DNA from 2 places in the Streptomyces sp. NPDC051822 genome. Region 2 is predicted to be linked to the other one. Evidence: predicted binding sites of a transcription regulator. Region 2 holds the regulator's gene; the other holds the start of a gene.
What was found. Region 2 encodes HrcA, which represses chaperone genes, less so after heat shock. Its sites were predicted from a motif close to TTNGCACTCNGNNNNNCNGAGTGCNAA; they were not measured.

Region 1 (6,215 bases), on a different contig from region 2:
GCGCTCAGTGCGAGCGCGACGGCTCTTCGGACGGACAAGTACGTGTCCCCTCGTACGGGTGGGCATGCGGGTACGACGCGGGAGGGCGAGCAGGCCGGGCACGACAGGCATGACGGGCGCGACAGGCACGACAGGCACGACAGGCACGACATGGCAGGGCGGAGTCAGAGCCGCGGCGGCCGGGGGCCGGCGGGACCCCCCCTGTCGGCAGCCGGATCGTACATCCACTCGAATCCAAGGCGCCAGAAACCTGCGCTGGCGGGGCCCCGGAAGGCCTCTTCCCGGCCCTGGAGGCCCTCCTCCGGCGGCCCACACACTCCGCCCGCCCCCGAGCCCTCGCCCTCCGGTCGCAGCCCCGCCACGCCCCGCACGGCACCTCCGCACACTATCCCTGACCTGGGCTTTTACCTCAACTCCCCCTATCCTTAAGGGACTCGGAGGGGAGATTCCACATGCACGAGGCCGACCGCGACATCCGCACCGTCGACGACGTCCTGAACCTGCTCGACGGACTGTTCGCCCCAGGCGCCGACCGCTGGACCGACGGTGGCGCCGACTGGTGGGACGGGTTCTACGCCGACCGGGACAAGCCGGTGCCGTTCTTCGTCGCGAAGCCCGACGAGAACCTGGTGTCGTACGTCGAGCGGGGCCTGCTCCCGGCCGGCGGCCGGGCCCTCGACCTCGGGTGCGGACCCGGACGGAACTCCCTGTACCTCGCCTCGCTCGGGTACGACGTGGACGCCGTCGACCTCTCGCCGACCGCCATCGCCTGGGCCGGGGAACGGGCCGAAGAAGCGGGCGCCGGCAACATCCGGTTCATCTGCGGCGACGCCTTCAAGGGCGCCGCACCGGACGGCCCGTACGACCTGATCTACGACTCCGGCTGCTTCCACCACCTGCCCCCGCACCGCCGCGTCAGCTACCTCGCGCTCCTGGAACGCGCCCTCGCGCCCGGCGGGCACTTCGCGCTCACCGCGTTCGCGGCCGGCGAGGGCGGCATGGGCTCGGAGCTGTCGGACGCCGAGTTCTACCGGAAGGGCCGCCTGGAGGGCGGTCTCGCGTACACCGAGGAGTCGCTGCGTACGATCTTCGCGGACGCCACGAACCCGAACGGCCTGACCGCGATCGACCTCCGCCGTATGCGCGACGAACCCGCCGACTACCCCGCCTTCGGCGAGTCCTTCCTCTGGACGGCCCTCTTCCGCCGCGCGTGACCGGACGGGGGATGACTCCACCGCCGGTCACCCCGCCGGTAATTCACGAGCAGCACCGGGGCCACGCCCCCTAACCTGCCCCCATGGGACACGCCAAGACCTCGTACGTCTGTCTGCCGTGCCGCGCCTCGTACAAGCAGCCGTACGACCGTGAGCGCGAGCGGCGGTGTCCGCGCTGCGCGCGCGTCCTCATCCACGCGGGATCGGCCTTCGCACCGCCCCGCCGCCGGGACGTCTCCGGCTGGCGGGCGCTGTCGGTCGTCCTGAACGCCGGCATCCGCTTCCACAAGTCCTGCTGCGGGGGCCCGGGTTACCGCCCCCGGACCCTCTCCGAGGTGAAGTCCGGCCTGGCGCGCGCCCGTCGGACCGGAGAGCCGATCGCGCACGCACTGCTCCGCGTCACGTGAGAGGCCGCCGGGTCACATGGTCTTCAGGTGCTCCGCGAGCCGGTCGTACTGCTCCCGCACCCCCGTCTCCATGCCCGCGTCCAGCGCCTGGTCCCTGATCTCGTTCGAGGGCCAGACGGACGTGCTGGTCAGGGCGGTTCCCCCGTCGGGGGTGGCGTCGAAGGTGAGGGTGACGCGGACCGGTTCGGCGTCCGGCATCTGCTCGAAGGTCTCCGTGTAGTCGAGGCGTTCCACCGGGACGATGTCCTCGTACGTGCCCGAGAAGACGATCTCCTGCCCGTCGGGTGCGGTCTGGCCCCAGCGCCACGCACCGCCCACCCGCAGATCGATGTCGACGACCGTCGTGGTCAGCCCGGACATCCCGTACCACTCCCGCACGTGCTCGGGGACCGTCCAGGCCTCCCAGACGCGGGCCGGTGGGGCGTCGAAGGTGCGGGTGACGACCAGCTCACGGTCGGCCGGTGTGGTGAGGAGGGTGACCATGGTCCGTTCCCTTCACGAAGGGGCACTTCCAGGATCCGTTAAACGCCCGAGGGCGGCACCCCCTGGTGGGGGTGCCGCCCTCGTTCTTCGCGTTCGGCTCGCGCGTTCAGCTCACGCGTCCGGCGATGAACCACCGATCCCGGAGGATCAGAAGTCCATGTCACCGCCCGGCATGCCGCCGCCGGCCGGCGCGGACGCCTTCTCCGGCTTGTCGGCGATGACGGCCTCGGTGGTGAGGAACAGCGCGGCGATCGACGCGGCGTTCTGCAGCGCGGAGCGCGTGACCTTCGCCGGGTCGATGATGCCCTCGGCGATGAGGTCGACGTACTCGTTGGTCGCGGCGTTGAGGCCGTGGCCGACGGGCAGGTTGCGGACCTTCTCCGCCACGACGCCGCCCTCGAGGCCGGCGTTGATCGCGATCTGCTTCAGCGGGGCCTCAAGGGCCAGCTTCACGATGTTCGCGCCCGTGGCCTCGTCGCCCGCGAGGTCGGCCTCGAGCTTCTCGAAGACCGAGGAGGCCTGGAGCAGGGCCACGCCGCCGCCGGCGACGATGCCCTCCTCGACGGCCGCCTTCGCGTTGCGAACGGCGTCCTCGATGCGGTGCTTGCGCTCCTTGAGCTCGACCTCGGTGGCGGCACCGGCCTTGATGACCGCAACACCGCCGGCGAGCTTCGCCAGGCGCTCCTGCAGCTTCTCGCGGTCGTAGTCGCTGTCCGAGTTCTCGATCTCGGCGCGGATCTGGTTCACGCGACCGGCGACCTGCTCGCTGTCACCGGCACCGTCGACGATGGTGGTCTCGTCCTTGGTGATGACGACCTTGCGGGCGCGGCCCAGCAGGTCGAGGCCCGCGTTCTCCAGCTTGAGGCCGACCTCCTCGGAGATGACCGTGCCGCCGGTGAGGATGGCGATGTCGTTCAGCATGGCCTTGCGACGGTCGCCGAAGCCCGGGGCCTTGACCGCGACGGACTTGAAGGTGCCGCGGATCTTGTTGACCACCAGGGTCGACAGGGCCTCGCCCTCGACGTCCTCGGCGATGATCAGCAGCGGCTTGCCCGACTGCATGACCTTCTCCAGGAGCGGGAGCAGGTCCTTCACGGAGGAGATCTTGGAGTTGACGATCAGGAGGTACGGGTCGTCGAGGGACGACTCCATGCGCTCCATGTCGGTGGCGAAGTACGCCGAGATGTAGCCCTTGTCGAAGCGCATGCCCTCGGTGAGCTCAAGCTCGAGACCGAAGGTCTGCGACTCCTCGACGGTGATGACGCCTTCCTTGCCGACCTTGTCCATCGCCTCGGCGATGAGCTCGCCGATCTGGGTGTCGGCGGCGGAGATGGAGGCCGTCGAAGCGATCTGCTCCTTGGTCTCGACATCCTTCGCCTGCTCGAGGAGGGCGCCGGAGACGGCCTCGACGGCCTTCTCGATGCCGCGCTTCAGGGCCATCGGGTTGGCACCGGCGGCGACGTTGCGGAGGCCCTCGCGGACGAGCGCCTGGGCGAGGACGGTGGCGGTGGTCGTACCGTCGCCGGCGACGTCGTCCGTCTTCTTGGCGACTTCCTTGACCAGCTCGGCGCCGATCTTCTCGTACGGGTCCTCGAGCTCGATCTCCTTGGCGATGGAGACACCATCGTTGGTGATCGTGGGGGCGCCCCACTTCTTCTCGAGGACGACGTTGCGGCCCTTGGGGCCGAGGGTGACCTTGACGGCGTCAGCGAGCTGGTTCATGCCGCGCTCGAGACCGCGCCGGGCCTCCTCGTCGAACGCGATGATCTTGGCCATGTGAAGTGGTCCTCCCGGACATGGGGTGGATAACGCTCCAGGACCGCGCCGACGCCCGCGACGGACGGCCTCCGCGTGTTCCGTGTGGTTCCTTGCCCCACCCGGCCGGCGGCCTCGTCTGCCCGATCCTCGTAGCACTCTCACCTTCCGAGTGCTAACGCCAATGATTAGCACTCGACCTAGGAGAGTGCAAGCGACTCTCGATGATCGGGACGTGAACCGGCCGGGGCGGAGGCGGGGTGGAAGCGGGCCGGAAGCGGCGCGGAAGCCGACCGGAACGCAGCGAGGGGCCCGCGTCCCCTCAGGGATACGGGCCCCTCGACGGCGTTGCGTCGGTGGCCGATCGCGCCGCGCTCAGACGGCGAGCTTGACCATGTCCGCCTGCGGACCCTTCTGGCCCTGCGAGATCTCGAACTCGACTCGCTGTCCCTCTTCGAGGCTGCGGTAACCATCCATCTGGATCGCGCTGTAGTGGACGAAAACATCCGCACCACCGTCGACCGCGATGAAGCCGTAGCCCTTCTCCGCGTTGAACCACTTGACGGTGCCCTGAGCCATGCCTAACTCCCCTATTACTGGCCCTTGCGCGGGACCGCACTTCGCGGACCCGGGTCAGACCCTGCGCCGGAACGCGTCGACCGCGGCTGAATGTATCTGCCCAACTGCCCTCTGCAACAGGTCATTCGAGCGAGAATTCTGGGCGCGACGGAAAGGCGAATTAGGGAGAATCCCCAGGATGACGGGGCAAGTCGGGCCCGGCAAAGCGTGCAGAAGGTACACAACGCGCACACACTTTGGCTGCTTCTTGTCGCGCAGGGACGCATTCTCATATGCGTCCGGCATGAGCAGCGGCGGGGACTTCCCCAACTCTATCGCGTTCAACCCTGCAGAATTGCCCCCTCCGCTTATTGGCGCGGAAGGGGCAATTCGAGAGTTTCGAGAAAGATGGGGCAGCTGATAAGGCTCGGCAGCCTCCGGCACTGGGCGCGACGCTCAGCCTCCGGCACTGTGCCCGACGGTCAGCCTCCGGCGACGGCCGGGATGATCGAGACGCCGGCGCCGGCCGGGGTGGCCGTCTCCAGGCCCTGCTCGAAGCGCACGTCGTCGTCGTTCACGTAGACGTTGACGAAGCGGCGCAGCTTGCCCTGGTCGTCCAGGACGCGGGCGGAGATGCCCGTGTGGTTCTTCTCCAGGTCCGCGATGACCTCGGCGAGGGTCGCGCCCTCGGCCTGGACCTCGGACTTCCCGCCCGTGTAGGTGCGGAGGATGGTGGGGATGCGGACGTTCACGGCCATGTCTTCGTAACCTTTCGGAGAGCCGGGAGAGTGGGTCGGCTCAGAGGGCCAGGCCGGCGTCGCGGAACGCGTCCAGGCTCGGGCGGATGGTGACGGTCGCCTGAGAGGTGTCGGCCACCGCGTCCAGGGTCTTGAGTCCGTCGCCGGTGTTGAGGACGACGGTGGTGAGGTTCGGGTCGATGAGACCGGCCTCGACGAGCTTCTTCGTGACGCCGACGGTCACGCCGCCCGCGGTCTCGGCGAAGATGCCCTCGGTCTGCGCGAGCAGCCTGATCGCGTCGACGACCTGCTCGTCGTTCACGTCCTCCACGGCGCCGCCGGTGCGGCGGGCGATGTCGAGGACGTACGGGCCGTCGGCCGGGTTGCCGATCGCGAGCGACTTGGCGATGGTGTTCGGCTTCTGGGGCCGTACGACGTCGTGGCCGGCCTTGAAGGCCACCGACACCGGGGAGCAGCCCTCGGCCTGGGCGCCGAAGATCTTGTACGGCTTGTCCTCGACGAGGCCCAGCTTGATGAGCTCCTGCAGACCCTTGTCGATCTTCGTGAGCTGCGAGCCGGACGCGATCGGGATGACGAGCTGGTCGGGGATGACCCAGCCGAGCTGCTCGCAGATCTCGTACGCCAGCGTCTTGGAGCCCTCGCCGTAGTACGGGCGGAGGTTGACGTTGACGAAGCCCCAGCCCTCGCCGAGCGGGTCGCCGATGAGCTCCGAGCAGAAGCGGTTGACGTCGTCGTAGTTGCCCTCGATGGCGACGAGGTCACCGCCGTAGACACCGGCCATGACGACCTTGCCCTGCTCCAGGTCGTGCGGGATGAACACGCAGGAGCGGAAGCCGGCGCGGGCGGCGGCGGCGCCGACGGCGCCGGCCAGGTTGCCGGTGGAGGAGCAGGAGAGCGTGGTGAAGCCGAAGGCGCGGGCGGCCTCGATGGCCTGGGCGACGACCCGGTCCTTGAAGGAGTGGGTCGGGTTGCCGGAGTCGTCCTTGACGAAGAGCTTGCCGGGGGCGACGCCGATCTCGCGGGCGAGGTTGTCGGCCTGG
Region 2 (6,215 bases):
CGGTCGAGCGCGTCCGGCCAGCGGGAGGGGATCGCGTCCGGGCCCGCCTGCGGCTCGCCCGACTCCTCGACCAGGTCGCCGCAGAACACCACCTCCCGCTCGCCCGGCACCAGGAGCACCAGGTCGTGGCCCGTGTGGCCGGGGCCCACGTTCGCCAGGAGGACCTGCCGGCCTCCCAGGTCGAGCGTCCACTCGCCCGAGACCACGTGCCGCGGGACCACCAGGGCGTCCACCGCCTCCGCGGCCGCCACCGGGTCGAGCCCGTGCCGTACCGCGTCCCCGCGCAGCTCGTCCCGGTCCCGCACCCGGCCGAGCAGCTCGTCCGAGCCGACCGCGCCGAAGACCTCCGCGTCCGCGAACGCCGCCGTGCCCAGCACATGGTCGAAATGGGGATGACCGAGTGCGATGTGCGTCACTTCGCGACCGCTCGTGAGCCCCGTGATCTGGGCCCGCAGCTCGGCGCCCTCCGCGAGCGACGAGCCCGTGTCGTACAGCAGCACGGCCCGTTCACCCAGGACCAGCCCGACCGTGGCGTCCCAGCGGGGCAGCCGTCGCCGGCCCACCCCGTCCGCGAGCCGCTCCCATCCGTACGCTTCCCAATCCACGTCCATGAGGCGACGCTAGCCGGTGGGAGCGCCGCCACCTTGCCAGGAGCGACGCCCGCCGCCGTACACTGGCCGGGGGATCGCTGGCACTCGAACAGGCCGAGTGCCAAATGCGGAGCAACCGGAACGACGACGAGAGCTGGAGGTGCGCACGATGCTCAGCGAACGCAGACTCGAGGTGCTGCGCGCCATCGTCCAGGACTACGTCGGGACGGAGGAGCCGGTCGGCTCCAAGGCGCTCACCGAGCGCCACAAGCTCGGCGTCTCGCCGGCCACGGTGCGCAACGACATGGCGGTCCTGGAGGAGGAGGGCTTCATCGCCCAGCCCCACACCAGCGCCGGCCGCATTCCGACCGACAAGGGCTACCGGCTCTTCGTCGACCGGCTCGCCGGCGTCAAGCCGCTGTCGACGCCCGAGCGCCGGGCCATCCACAACTTCCTCGACGGCGCGGTGGACCTCGACGACGTCGTCGGCCGCACGGTCCGGCTGCTCGCCCAGCTGACCCGCCAGGTCGCCGTCGTCCAGTACCCCTCGCTGACCCGCTCGACCGTCCGGCACGTGGAGCTGCTCTCGCTGGCCCCCGCCCGCCTGATGCTGGTGCTCATCACGGACACCGGCCGCGTCGAGCAGCGGCTCATCGACTGCCCCGCGCCCTTCGGCGAGACCTCGCTCGCCGATCTGCGGGCCCGGCTCAACAGCCGGGTCGTCGGCCGCCGGTTCGCCGACGTGCCGCAGCTGGTGCAGGACCTCCCCGAGTCCTTCGAGGAGACCGAGGACCGCGCCACGGTCACGACCGTGCTCGCGACCCTCCTCGAAAGCCTCGTCGAGGAGCACGAGGAGCGGCTGATGATCGGCGGCACCGCCAATCTCACCCGCTTCGGACACGACTTCCCCCTGATGATCAGGCCTGTCCTCGAAGCTCTGGAGGAGCAGGTCGTGCTCCTCAAGCTGCTGGGCGAGGCCAAGGAATCGGGCATGACCGTACGCATCGGGCACGAGAACGCCCACGAGGGGCTGAGCTCCACGTCCGTCGTCTCGGTCGGCTACGGTTCGGGCGGCGAAGCAGTCGCCAAACTCGGCGTGGTCGGACCGACCCGCATGGACTACCCCGGAACGATGGGAGCGGTACGCGCAGTGGCACGTTACGTCGGACAGATCCTGGCGGAGTCGTAAGTGGCCACGGACTACTACGCCGTACTCGGCGTGCGCCGCGACGCTTCCCAGGACGAGATCAAGAAGGCCTTCCGGAGGCTCGCCCGCGAGCTGCACCCGGACGTCAATCCCGATCCCAAGACGCAGGAACGCTTCAAGGAGATCAACGCCGCCTACGAGGTCCTCTCGGACCCGCAGAAGAAGCAGGTCTACGACCTCGGCGGCGACCCGCTCTCGGCCTCCGGCGGAGGCGGCGCGGGCGGCTTCGGAGCCGGTGGCTTCGGCAACTTCTCCGACATCATGGACGCCTTCTTCGGGACGGCCTCGCAGCGCGGCCCGCGCTCGCGGACCCGTCGTGGCCAGGACGCCATGATCCGTCTGGAGATCGACCTCAACGAGGCGGCCTTCGGCACGACCAAGGACATTCAGGTCGACACGGCGGTCGTCTGTACGACCTGCTCGGGCGAGGGCGCCGCACCCGGCACCACCGCGCAGACCTGTGACATGTGCCGCGGCCGCGGCGAGGTCTCGCAGGTCACCCGGTCGTTCCTCGGCCAGGTCATGACCTCGCGCCCCTGCCCGCAGTGCCAGGGCTTCGGCACCGTCGTCCCGACCCCGTGCCCCGAGTGCGCGGGCGACGGCCGGGTCAGGTCCCGTCGCACCCTCACGGTCAAGATCCCGGCCGGTGTCGACAACGGCACCCGGATCCAGCTCGCGGGCGAGGGAGAGGTCGGCCCCGGCGGCGGCCCCGCCGGCGACCTGTACGTCGAGATCCACGAGACCCCGCACGACATGTTCCAGCGGCGCGGCGACGACCTGCACTGCACGGTCACCCTGCCGATGACGGCGGCCGCGCTCGGCACCAAGGTGCAGCTGCAAACCCTCGACGGCCTCGAGGAGATCGACATCCGGCCGGGCACCCAGTCCGGCCAGTCGATCCCGCTGCACGGCCGTGGCGTCACCCACCTCCGCGGCAACGGCCGGGGCGACCTGATCGTGCACGTCGAGGTGCAGACCCCGGGCAAGCTCGACGCGGAGCAGGAACGCCTCCTGCGCGAACTGGCCAAACTGCGCGGCGAGGAGCGGCCCACCGGCCAGTTCCAGCCCGGTCAGCAGGGGTTGTTCTCGCGGCTCAAGGACGCCTTCAACGGGCGGACCTGACCCGGTCCGTACACCGGAGTGGGAGGGGCGGGACGGTGCTGAGCCGTCCCGCCCCTCCGCGTTTCCCCGAACGGCGAGCACGTCCCGGAGCCGCCCTTCCTGACATGACGTACGGATTCGGCCCCGAAGCAGGGGCATGGCACGATGCCCATATGTCCACCACCGCACTGAACGATCTCTCTCGGTTTCCGATCGTGCAGGCCCCCATGGCGGGTGGCGCCTCCTGTCCCGAACTGGTCGGAGCCGTCTGCGAGGCCGGGGCGCTCGGCTTCCTGGCCGGCGGCTACAAGACGGCCGGAGGCCTGTACCAGGAGATCAAGCAGGTACGCGGGCTCACCGCGCGCCCCTTCGGCGTCAACCTCTTCATGCCGCAGACCGGGCGGCCCGCCGACCCCGCCGCCCTCGAGGTCTACCGCCACCAGCTCGCCGGCGAGGCCACCTGGTACGACACCCCGCTCGGCGAGGCCGACGACAGCCGCGACGACGCCTACGACGCCAAGCTGGCCATCCTCCTGGACGACCCGGTCCGCGTCGTCTCCTTCACCTTCGGCTGCCCCGAGCCCGAGGTCCTCACCTCCTTCGCCCGCGCCGGTACGTACACGATCGTCACTGTCACCTCCGCCGACGAGGCCCTCACCGCCCAGCAGGCCGGCGCCGACGCCGTCTGCGTCCAGGGCGTCGAGGCCGGCGGGCACCAGGGCGCGTACCGCGACGACCCCGCCGACGACGCCCCGGGCACCGGACTGCTCGCCCTCCTCACCCAGGTCCGCGAGAGCGTCGCCCTGCCGATCGTCGCCACGGGCGGGATCATGCGCGGCGCGCAGATCGCCGCCGTCCTCGCCGCCGGGGCCGACGCCGCCCAGCTCGGCACCGCGTTCCTCTGCTGCCCCGAGTCGGGCGCCCACCCGCTGCACAAGCGGGCCCTGACCGACCCGCTGTTCACCAGGACCGCCTTCACCCGGGCCTTCTCCGGGCGCCCGGCGCGCGGCCTCGTCAACCGCTTCATGCGCGAGCACGGGCCGTACGCCCCCGCCGCCTACCCCGAGATCCACCACCTCACCGCCCCGATCCGCAAGGCCGCCGCCACCGCGGGCGACGCCCAGGGCATGGCCCTGTGGGCCGGCCAGGGCCACCGGCTCGCCCGCGAACTCCCCGCGGGCCAGCTGGTCGAGGTACTGGCCGCCGAACTCGACACCGCACTCGCCGACCTCCGCGACACCTCCCGGTTCGCCCACAGGAGCACCTCATGACCGCACCCGTCTTCGTCGTCGACGCCGTCCCCGGCGCCGGCACCTTCGTGCTCGAAGGGCCCGAAGGGCGGCACGCCGTCTCCGTGAAGCGGCTCCAGGGCGGTGAGGACCTCGTCCTCGTCGACGGCCGCGGCCGGTGGGCCGACTGCGTGGTGCTCGCCGCCGAGGGCAAGGACCGGCTGACCGTGCAGGTGTCGGGCGTGTACGAGGACCCCGAGGAGGAGCCCCGGATCACCGTCGTCCAGGCGCTGCCCAAGGGCGACAGGGGCGAAGTGGCCGTCGAGACGATGACGGAGACCGGGGTGGACGCCGTCGTGCCGTGGGCCGCCTCCCGCTGCATCACCCAGTGGAAGGGCGACCGGGGGTTGAAGGCGCTCGCCAAGTGGCGGTCCACCGCGCGCGAGGCCGGCAAGCAGTCGCGCCGCACCCGGTTCCCCGAGGTCTCCGACCTGATGACGACGAAGCAGGTCGCCGCGCTGCTCGCGGGCGCCGACTTCGCGGCCGTCCTGCACGAGGACCGGGACCACCCGAGCGGCGCGCTCGCCACCGCCGAACTCCCGGAGAAGGGCTCGATCGTGCTGATCGTCGGCCCCGAGGGCGGTGTCTCGCCGCAGGAACTCGCGGCGTTCGAGGAGGCCGGGGCGAAGCCGTACCGGCTGGGCCGGAGCGTGCTGCGGACCTCCACGGCGGGTACGGCGGCGACGGCGCTGGTCCTGGGGCGCACGGGCCGCTGGAGCTAGCCCGGCCCCCCCGCCTTAGGGTGGCCGCATGGCCGACGAGTCCCCCCTGATCCGCAGTCTGCGCGCCGCCGTGGCCGCCGCCCCCGGTGACGTACCCCTGCGTCTTCACTTCGCCGAACTCCTCCTGTCCGACGGGCGGAACGACGAGGCCGTCGCGGAGGCGGCGGTCGCGCTCCAGCACGCGCCGGGGGACGCGGACGCGCGCGCCCTGATGATGCGGGCGATGGGGATGCCGCAAGTCACCGCGCCCACCACGCCGGCCGCGCCCACCACGCCGGCCGCGCCCACCGCGCCCACCACGCCGACCGCGCCGACCGCGCCGGCCGCGCCCACGAACGGGTTCGACTGGGACGCCGCCGAGCAGCAGGTCCAGGACCTCGTGGGACCCCGTTTCCTGGAGGACCCGCAGGCCGCCGACGGCGAGGGGCCGGCAGGGGACGCCGCCGCCTGGGACGTCGACGCCCCCGGTTCCGTACGCCTCGCCGACGTCGGCGGCATGGAGGAGGTCAAGGACCGGCTCGAAGCCGCCTTCCTCGCCCCCATGCGCAACCCCGAACTGCGCCGCCTGTACGGCAAGTCGCTCCGCGGCGGCCTGCTCCTCTACGGGCCGCCCGGCTGCGGCAAGACCTTCATCGCGCGCGCCGTCGCCGGTGAACTCGGCGCGAACTTCCTCACCGTCTCGCTCTCCGACGTCCTCGACATGTGGATCGGCGCCTCGGAGAAGAACATCCACGACATCTTCGAGACCGCCCGCCGCCAGGCCCCCTGCGTCGTCTTCCTCGACGAGCTGGACGCCCTCGGCGCCAAGCGCTCCCGTACGCACCACAGCGGCCTGCGCAACGTCGTCAACCAGCTCCTCACCGAGCTCGACGGCATCGCGAGCGGCGCCGGCAACGAGGGCGTCTTCGTGCTCGCCGCCACCAACGTCCCCTGGGACGTGGACATCGCGCTGCGCCGCCCCGGGCGTCTCGACCGCACCCTGCTCGTGCTCCCGCCGGACGCCACCGCCCGCGAGTCGATCCTCCGCTACCACCTGCGCGAGCGCCCCATCGAGGCCGTCGATCTCGGCAAGCTGGTCAAGGCCACCGAGGACTTCTCCGGCGCCGACCTCGCCCACGTCTGCGAGACCGCCGCCGAGGCCGCGCTCCTCGACTCCGCCCGCACCGGCTCCGTACGCCTCATCACCACCAAGGACCTGCTCGGCGCGGCCAAGCAGATCAAGCCGTCCACGGAGCCGTGGTTCGCCGCCGCCCGGAACGTCGCCATGTTCGCCAACGAGGGCGGCCTGTACGACGACCTCCTCGCC

Region 1: the regulator HrcA is predicted to act here: its motif matches at 4,048-4,074, upstream of groL (chaperonin GroEL).

What each region holds. Positions count from the first base shown of each region.
Region 1 is NZ_JBITBZ010000008.1:141,009-147,223, reverse strand. Features, by position in the region: gene ACIA8N_RS24020 (FG-GAP-like repeat-containing protein) at 1-38, opposite strand, end outside; gene ACIA8N_RS24015 (class I SAM-dependent methyltransferase) at 453-1,214, shown strand; gene ACIA8N_RS24010 (deoxyxylulose-5-phosphate synthase) at 1,298-1,621, shown strand; gene ACIA8N_RS24005 (SRPBCC domain-containing protein) at 1,634-2,104, opposite strand; gene groL (chaperonin GroEL) at 2,252-3,880, opposite strand; gene ACIA8N_RS23995 (cold-shock protein) at 4,235-4,438, opposite strand; gene ACIA8N_RS23990 (MoaD/ThiS family protein) at 4,900-5,175, opposite strand; gene thrC (threonine synthase) at 5,216-6,215, opposite strand, start outside.
Region 2 is NZ_JBITBZ010000001.1:803,369-809,583, reverse strand. Features, by position in the region: gene ACIA8N_RS03720 (MBL fold metallo-hydrolase) at 1-611, opposite strand, end outside; gene hrcA (heat-inducible transcriptional repressor HrcA) at 760-1,779, shown strand; gene dnaJ (molecular chaperone DnaJ) at 1,780-2,919, shown strand; gene ACIA8N_RS03705 (nitronate monooxygenase) at 3,072-4,169, shown strand; gene ACIA8N_RS03700 (16S rRNA (uracil(1498)-N(3))-methyltransferase) at 4,166-4,909, shown strand; gene ACIA8N_RS03695 (ATP-binding protein) at 4,938-6,215, shown strand, end outside.